DNA from 3 places in the Peptacetobacter sp. AB845 genome. Region 3 is predicted to be linked to each of the others. Evidence: riboswitches for the same ligand, from Rfam matches in the RefSeq annotation. Region 3 holds a riboswitch; each other region holds the start of a gene.

Region 1 (3,218 bases), 740 kb from region 3:
TTCTATTACATCTCTTTTTCATTGTTTTGTCTTTTGAATCTTAAATCTTAACTTTATATTTAATATTGATTTCGCACCACCAAAATCAATACTATAAACTCACTTAATATCTCCCGATTTTACTATTATTTAAATCAATTAATCTTATACTTATAATTTTATACTTTTAATATGAAATTTTATAGTTTATTTTTGATCCTTATCTGAATCTCCATTTACATATTTCTTGTATATCCCCATTACTACTCCACTAAGTGCAAATAGTGCTATAGCATTTGGTATAACCATTAAACCATTGAAACAGTCAGCTAACTGCCAAACTAATTCAACTTTTAATGTAGATCCAACTATTATAAATAGTATAACTATTAGTGAATATATTTTTACTGCCTTCTGTCCGAATAAATATTTTACGTTTATCCGTCCAAAGAAATGCCATCCAAGTATAGTAGAGAATGCGAAGAATAATAAGCATATTGCTATAAATAAATCTCCTCCACTACCAAAAGTATTTACGAAAGCTGTCTGAGTAAGTGCTATACCTTCTTTTCCTGAATCTAAAACACCACTAGTTAATATAGAGAATGCTGTTAAGTTTAATATTATGAAAGTATCTATAAATACACTGACCATAGCTGTTAATCCCTGTTCATGAGGGTTTTTAGCTGCTGCTCTTGCGTGTGCATGAGGTGTAGAACCCATACCAGCTTCATTAGAGAATAATCCTCTTGCTACACCGTAACGTATAGCTTCTTTTATAGATATACCAACTGCACCACCAAGTACTGCTTTTGGATTAAATGCTCCAACTATTATCATTTTAAAAGCTTCAGGAACTTCTGATATATTCATTCCTATTAAAGCTAAACTTCCTATTATATATACGAATGCCATTATAGGTACTATTTTTTCAACAACTGATGCCAATCTCTGTGTTCCACCTATAAACACAAATCCCGCTACTACAGCTATTAATAAACCAACTGTTATTGGAGGTATGTTTATATTTCTACTTGCAAAAACTTCTGAGAATGCTGCACCAATTGAGTTTGACTGAACCATATTACCCATAAATCCAAGTGCAAATATTATTAATACTGAGAATGTCGCTGCTAAGACTTTACCAAATTTCCCTTTAAATGCAGCTCTGATGTAGTATACAGGTCCTCCTGTTACCTCGCCATCTACAACTGTTTTATATTTCTGAGCAAGAGTTGCTTCTGAATAAATTGTAGCCATTCCAAAGAATGCACTAAGCCACATCCAGAATATAGCCCCTGGTCCACCAGAAAGAAGTGCTGTAGCTGCACCAGTTAAGTTGCCTGTACCAACCTGAGCTGCTATAGCTGTTGCTAATGACTGGAAAGGTGTCATTTCACCGTGTTCTTTCTTTTCACCATTTAACTTTAGGTTTCCGAACACTAATCTGAAGCCCTCTCCAAATTTTCTAACCTGTATAAATTTTAATTTGAATGTGTAGTATATTCCAACTCCACATAAGATGAATAGTAGTAAGAAATTCCATAAAAATCCATTTACGGCTACTACTATGTCTAATAGATTGTCTAAAAATAATTCCATGCGTTTACTCTCCTTTTCTTTTATTTTTGGAAATAAAAATAGAGCTGATATATCAGCTCCAAAAAATAAGAGTAGAACATTTGCAAACAGACTTTTAAAATTTAATCTGCCTTACTGCTCTGTCCTTTTGCCTGAGAGATTTGCAAACCAAGTTTGCGTACACCTTCGGCGCCCCTTTTTTGGAGACTCTCCAGAGTTCCTAATAGATTTTATTAATATTTATAAATACAACTTATCCATCTGCTTTTTATAATATCATCTATTTTATTCAATTACAATATATTTTTTAAATTAATTATAATTTTCAAAAAACACACATATTTTATTTTTATTTTTATAAAATATGTGTGTTTTATTGTTAATTTATTTATTTTTAGATGTATACAATTATTTTTTTTACAGTACTAAAAAATAATTGTATCTATATAAAGAGTTTCTATTTTTCTATACTTTTGTTTATTAAGCTACTAAATTATATTAGCTTAAAACTATTCTTTAAGTGTTCTCATTGCATTTAATACTGCTATAAGAGCAACTCCTACATCTGCAAATATTGCTTCCCACATATTTGCAACTCCACCAGTACTCATAAGCATTACTATTACTTTTACACCCATTGCAAATACTATATTCTGCCAAACAATTTTATTTGTTTTTTCAGATATTCTCTTAGCTATAGGTAGTTTTGATAATTCATCTGTCATAAATACTATATCACTTGCTTCTATAGCAGCATCAGATCCAACACCACCCATTGCTATACCTACATCTGCTCTAGCTAAAACTGGGGCATCATTTATACCATCACCTATGAATATTGTATTTCCTGTACTATTTTCATTTGCGATTTCTTCAAGTATTTCAACCTTCTGATTAGGTAGAAGTCCTGAATAATGTTTGTTTACTCCAACTTCTTTAGCTATTTTAGCTGCAGCAGCTTCATTATCACCAGTTAGCATAACTACATTTGTTATTCCAACTTTTCTCATTTCTTCTATTGCTCTTTTACTATCTTCTTTAACTTCATCAGATATTACTATACATCCTGCAAATTTTCCATCTACTGCAACATATACAGTTGTTCCGCTTTCTTCTATTTTTTTGTATTCTATATTTTCACTATCTAAAAGTTTAGAGCTTCCTGCAAGTATTGTTTTACCATTGTATAAAACTTTTATACCATGTGCTGCTATTTCTTCGTACTTGTCTATTTCACTTAATTTTACTTCTTCTTCAAATTTTTCATTATAGCTTTCCATTATAGATTTTGCTATTGGATGATTTGAGTTTGCTTCTGCAATAGCTGCATATTTTAATAACTCATCTTCTGACATTCCAACAGGATTTATTTCTGTAACCTTGAATACACCTTTAGTTATAGTACCTGTCTTATCAAGAACTACTGTGTTTGCTTTTCTTAAAGTTTCTAAATAGTTACTTCCTTTTATAAGTATACCGTTTTTAGATGCAGATCCTATTCCACCAAAGAAACTTAGAGGTATTGATAATACTAATGCACAAGGACATGAAACTACTAGGAATATTAATCCTCTGTATAACCAATCTCTAAATACAGCACCTTCAATAACTAGTGGTGGTATAAATGCTACAGCTAATGCCAATCCAACAACTATTGG
Region 2 (3,218 bases), 210 kb from region 3:
GTTCTATAATTATTTTGAATCAATTGAAGACAAATTTAATTCTGTTTTTGAAGAATTAGTAAAAGTTAGAAATAGAATGGCTAAAAAATTAGGGTATGATGATTTTGTAGAATTAGGATATTTAAGAATGAAAAGAACAGAATACACTGAAAAAGATGTGGATAAGTTTAGAAAAGAAGTTAGAGAAAAATGGATTCCTCTTGTAGATGAGTTTAATAAACAAAAGAAAGAAAGACTAAACATTGATGAGTTGAAATATTATGACGATGATGTTGAGTATCCTGGATGGAATATGGAGCCTGTAACAGATTACGATGAAACACTAGAAGCAGCATCAAAAATGTATCATGAATTATCTAAAGAAACCGGCGAATTTTTTGACTTCATGATAGAAAATGGGTTTATGGACTTAGAAACAAAAGAATCTAAGGGATTTGGTGGATATTGTACATATATTCCAGAAATAAAAGCACCGTTTATTTTCTCTAATTTTAATAAGACTTTTGATGATGTGGATACATTGACTCATGAAGCTGGACATGCATTCCAGTTATATATGTCGAGAAATATAGATATGCCTGAAATAAATTTCCCAACTCTTGATTGTTGTGAGATACACTCTATGACTATGGAGCTTTTAACTTGGCCTTGGATGAAGTTATTCTTTAAAGATGATGAGGAAAAATTTAAAAGAACTCATATGGCAACGATTGTTAGATTGATTCCTTACTGCATGATTGTAGATGAATTTCAGCATATTATTTATAAAAATCCAAAGCTTACTCCAGAAGAGAGAAATTCAGAATGGAGAAGGTTAGAAAAAATATATACACCGTGGAAAAACTATGACGGAAATAAGTTTTTAGAAAAGGGATGTTGGTGGTTTAAACAAGGACATATATTTAAAAATCCATTTTATTATATAGATTATGCACTTGCGGAGGTATGTGCTCTACAGATTTGGAGCAATATGGAAGAAAATTATGATGAAGTTTTAGAAAATTATATGGAAATTTGTAGGGATGCAGGTAAAAGATCTTTTGTTGAAACTGTAAATGCAGGAAATTTAAAATCTCCATTTGAAGAAGGGTGTTTAGATAACATTATAGGAAAAATCTATAATTGGAGTGTTGGTAAGATAGACAGAAAGTAATTTATGCAACTTCATATAGTGCAGTTTAAATATTTACAATAGTTAAAGAATATTATGTTAAATATAATATAAATTTTAATATATATATAGAAAATAAAATAAAACAGATGAAAAAGCCAAAAAAATAAAAAAATATAACTAACAACCTTAAGAAAAATTCAAAGATGTAAGTGGTTAAAATCAAGTATATAACTAACTTTTATAAGTTATTAGAAAATAATGTGAAAAATATTTGAAAAAATAATAGAAAAAAATTAAAAAAAAGGCTTGATATTTGTATCGAAAATTTATATACTTAACTTAACAAATATAGAAACAAGCAAAAAAATATTTCTGGATGAAGCGTATAGGAGACTTCCTTAAATGGGGACCGAAGGTACAAACATCTACTATTTCCCAATAGTAAATGTGAATTTCTCAGGTGAATATACTATATAGCGGACAGATCTCTGAAAAAGAATTTTGACAGAGAAGACAAATTGGGAAATTTGTTTTCTCTGTTTTTTTGTTTAAAGTTTCTAGGATGAAAGAGAGTGTAATGATGTTTATAGTAACAAATAATTCTAAAATAAAGGATAGTTTTCCTGAAATGGATGTAAGACTTATTGATACATCTTACATAGGTGTTCTTGAAGAATGCAGAAAACATATTCACAAAGGATGTAGATTACTTTCACATCCGCTTTATGGAAGTGTTAAACCTAATGAAACTCCTTACAGAACAGTTATAATGGCTGATGGAGCTGGATTAGATTTTCAGTCAGTGGAACTAATAGAAGATGCTATAAATACAGCTTCTAAATTCCAAAATGATAAAGTAACTCCAAATTGGATAGAGAGTGTTATGGATGATTTTAGAGTTATAGACTTAGATATAATGACTAACACAATCTCGAGAATCCAGTATGAGTATTAAAAGAATAGTATTAGACGGTTAATTGGAAAACATTTACAGACATACCTGTATAACGGGAAAACATTTTTTAAGAAGTTGTACTAGTAATTACTATTCAAAATAATAATATTGTTTTAAATTTTGAATTTTAAATTAATAAAAGATTTATATTTCAATCAGGAGGATGACGAAATGGAAAATTTATATGACATAGTCATAATCGGTGGAGGACCAGCTGGACTAGCTGCAGGAATATACGGAGCTAGAGCTAAAATGAAAACTCTAATATTAGAAAAAACTAAAAATGGTGGACAGATAGTTATAACTCATGAAGTTGCAAACTATCCTGGATCTGTTGAAAATGCAAGTGGTCCATCTTTAACAGCTAGAATGGTTCAGCAGTGTGATGAATTCGGTGCTGAAATAAAAAGAGATGGTATAGTTGAAGTTCAGCTTGAAGGAGATATAAAAGTATTAAAAGGTGAAAGTGGTACAGAATATAGAACTAAAGCTGTTATAGTTGCAGCTGGTGCAAGCCCAAGAAAAATAGGATGCCCAGGAGAAGCAGAATTCACTGGTAAAGGTGTTTCTTACTGTGCAACTTGTGATGCTGACTTCTTTGAAGACTTCGAAGTATTCGTAGTTGGTGGAGGAGACAGTGCTTTAGAAGAAGCTATGTACTTAACTAAATTCGCTAGAAAAGTTACAATAGTTCACAGAAGACAGGGATTCAGATGTGCTAAGAGTATAGAAGAAAAAGCAAGAAAGAACCCTAAAATAGAATTCTTACTAGATACAGTAGTTGAAGAAATAAAAGGTGACGGAATACTAGAATCTGTAGTATTCAAAAATACAGTTACTGGAGAAACTCATGAATATTTCGCTGATGAAGAAGACGGAACAATGGGTGTATTCGTATTCATAGGTGTTATAGCTCAGACTGATTTATACAAAGGTATATTAGATATGGACGAACAGAACTACTTATTAACTGACGACCACATGAGAACTAACATACCAGGTGTATTCGCAGCTGGTGACTGCAGACAGAAACCTTTAAGACAGGTTGTAACTGCAACAGCTGATGGTGCAATAGCAGCAACTCAGGCTGAAAAATACATAGAAGAACACTTTGCTGAATAATAAGTAAAGATTAAATTTAAAAATTAA
Region 3 (3,218 bases):
GCTATTTCCATAGATTTATCTGATATTAAATATGTGAACAATAATTTTGGGTACTCTCATGGTGATAGATTAATACAGAATTTAGCAGATAGTATAGAAGATACATTTGAAGATATAGGAAACTGCTTTAGAATAGGCGGAGATGAGTTTATAGTGCTTATAAAAAATGAACCTAAAGAAAAGGTTGAAAGGTATATAGAACTTTTCCAATCTGTAATAACTTCTTACAACCAACTTCATGATATAAAAATGATAACTTCTATAGGCTATGATTCATACAAATACGGTTACGATAAATCTATATTTGATTTAGTAAGTAGAACGGACTACATGATGTGTAAAAACAAAAGAAAATTCAAAACATCATGGATGCCTGACGAAGATGAAGAGTAAAAAAATAGCTGTTGCGTACTTTGCAACAGCTATTTTTTATATTTACATTTATTTTTTATACTTACATTTCTTTTATTTTATAATCAAATCCTGCTTCATCCATTATATTTAGGTATGGCATTGGATCAAAGTATTCTGGAGAATATACTCCTTCTCCTGTCCATATTCCTCTACCTATAAGCTCTATTGCTATTGCTGCACCAAATCCTGTCTGTGCAACTACTGCCTGCATTCCCCAATCTTTCATAGATTCCTGATTGTCAAATGTCTGATACATCATTATTTCTTTTTCTTTACCATCTTTAATTCCCTTACAATGTATTCCAACACACATTTCTCCAACCATTTCATTTCCTATGTCTTTAGGCTGTGGAGCACATGCAGCTACAACATCTCTAGGAGAAACTTTTACTCCACCTACTTCTACAGGTTTAGTTCCTCTAAGTCCTAATTTATCTATAACTTTTAATGCATTCATAAGATTTTCGTCAAGAGATATTTTATATGTAACTCTTTCTAATCCGTACTGTTCAAGGTATCTAGGCATTGTAACAGTTTCTTCGTGTTCTATTTTTACTAGAGTATTTTCTCCAACTTCTGGCATATCAAATTTTTCTTCTCCAGCAAAAGCATCTTCTACTATAAATCCACCGTTATTTTTATCCCATTCAACATTAGGATTCATACATTCATCTAAAACTGTCCATACATTGAATCCAAAAGTAATATCATCTTTATCCGCAGAAGGTATCTGAAGATTTCCACCGTCTTTTACATGTATTTCTTTTATTTCATCAAATAATTTTGTTGCTGCATATTTTGCAAATACATTTACAACTCCTGGATCTATTCCCATACATATACAAGCTAACTGTCCATTTTCTGCCCATTTTTCGTGTCTATCAAAATTGTACTTTGTCATTGGCTCCGTATAACTGTTTTCTATACCTAGACCAAATGCTGGATTTTCCATTGGAACAGACCAAGTTCCCATATTTCCGTAGTTTGCTCCTGCTTCAAATGCTGCATCAAATATATAATTGCTTAAAAATGGAGCTGTTGCATCCATAACAAAATCTAAGTCGTATTTTTTTACAAGTTCTTTCATACTTTCTTTTGATTTTGCATTTACAAATTCTGGTTTGAATCTATCGTAATCTCCTAGATTATCACACACTTCTTTTGCTCTGTCTAAATCATAATCAGAAACAACTACAAGCTCTAGCCAATCGCTATTCTTATCTCTTTCCTTTAATATCCTTAAAATTGATTCACCGACTGCTCCGGCACCTACTAATAACATTCTCATATCTTTTCTCTCCCTTTTGTATATAGTCTTGCATCTTGCACAAATATGGGTTTCTCTTTTTATTATAAATAGGTATAAAAAATACCAACCTTCAAAAAATATAAAAAGAGATACAGATACACAAATAAATGCATCTATATCTCTGTCCTTTTGCCAGTTGGTTATATCCTCGTAGGCGGTGAATTTAATCACTCTCTCCAAAGTATCGTCAGACTGCCCTCCTTTTGCCTGTCAGTTTCCACAGAAACAAGATGAAATTTCTGTTTTGCTTCTTCGGCGCTTTATTTAAAAAGTCTCTAATGCAGTCCTCATCCGAACATATTTGATTGTCATTTTTATAATATAAGATTTTCATCAAACTGTCAAATTTTTTAATTATAAATATTTAATTATTTTTATCTATAAATAAATATTTACTTAATCCCAACCATCATCATCTCTATCTTCACTTTTTTCATAACTTTCTAGCTGACTTACATGATACCCTATATCATCGAGCATATTCTCTTCAAATTCTTTTAAAATACTCTCTTTAAACGTTATAGGTGTCATCTTTTCTATTGGCTTTGCAAGTCGAAGTGCTGTTTTTTTAAGCTCCAATAATTTTGAATTAGTTGATTCATTATCCTCAGAATTATTTATACAATTAATAAATTCATCTAGTGAATATATTTTAAACTTTTTAATCTTTTTACCCTCTGCTATTGCTTCAAGTAGACCTATAAAAATTTCTTGATAAGTAGATTCTTTTCCCATTTTTAGAGCTTCTGCGGTTTCAGGTATTAAATCTTCAAACAGAACCCTTTTAGGATCTTTTCCTACTATTCCCCTACTTTCAGCATAAGGAATTATTTTTTCATTTGGATAGGAAATAAGTCTCTTCATAAATTCATCATCTGTTATTCCAGTAATGTAGTATTTATTTCCTTTTAGGCCCTCAATCTTTTTAATCCGGTCAAAATATCCTTTAAGCATATTTCTTCTTATTGTATCGTTGCTAAAAATTAGCCCTCTTCCAAGAGGCTCAGATGGTTTAATCTCTATAAATTTTGTAGATTCATTTATAGGCTCTCTAAGTTTTCTGTTTGGAGACACCCTGACAGCCACTAAATCATCATATCCCTTGCTTTCTAAAAGTCTAAGTGGACAATTATCATAAAATCCACCATCTATAAATGTCCTTCCATCTATATCTTCACTCTTAAAAACAGGTAAATTAGCACTTGCCATTATGTAATCTTTTATCTTTCCTTCTGGAATATCTTCCTTAAAAATCTCTACTGGTACAGGTTTTAATCCGTCAAATTCTATTGTAACAAGGCCAAAATCCATATCTGACTTACGAATTTTTTCTTCATCTATGTATAAATCTAAAATTCTTCTAAGCTTTGCAGTATCAATTCCTTTATTTTTTATTACTTTTTTAGCCTCTGTAGATGCGTACTCTAGCATGCCTCTATCTATATTTTTATCGACTAAATTTTCCATAAACTGGTTATCAACATTAAATAATGTC

The links. A riboswitch is a leader RNA that binds a small molecule or an ion and turns the genes downstream of it on or off. The one in region 3 is predicted to bind glycine.
Region 1: another riboswitch for glycine. It lies ahead of ACK2WO_RS00835 (alanine/glycine:cation symporter family protein); the one in region 3 lies ahead of ACK2WO_RS09450 (saccharopine dehydrogenase family protein).
Region 2: another riboswitch for glycine. It lies ahead of ACK2WO_RS10495 (GrdX family protein); the one in region 3 lies ahead of ACK2WO_RS09450 (saccharopine dehydrogenase family protein).

The regions. Positions count from the first base shown of each region.
Region 1 is NZ_CP180001.1:191,602-194,819, forward strand. It holds gene ACK2WO_RS00835 (alanine/glycine:cation symporter family protein) at 187-1,581, opposite strand; glycine riboswitch at 1,691-1,785, opposite strand; gene ACK2WO_RS00840 (heavy metal translocating P-type ATPase) at 2,070-3,218, opposite strand, start outside.
Region 2 is NZ_CP180001.1:2,216,979-2,220,196, reverse strand. It holds gene ACK2WO_RS10500 (M3 family oligoendopeptidase) at 1-1,153, shown strand, start outside; glycine riboswitch at 1,491-1,596, shown strand; gene ACK2WO_RS10495 (GrdX family protein) at 1,692-2,069, shown strand; gene trxB (thioredoxin-disulfide reductase) at 2,241-3,191, shown strand.
Region 3 is NZ_CP180001.1:2,002,165-2,005,382, forward strand. It holds gene ACK2WO_RS09445 (GGDEF domain-containing protein) at 1-393, shown strand, start outside; gene ACK2WO_RS09450 (saccharopine dehydrogenase family protein) at 455-1,702, opposite strand; glycine riboswitch at 1,909-2,014, opposite strand; gene ACK2WO_RS09455 (patatin-like phospholipase family protein) at 2,120-3,218, opposite strand, start outside.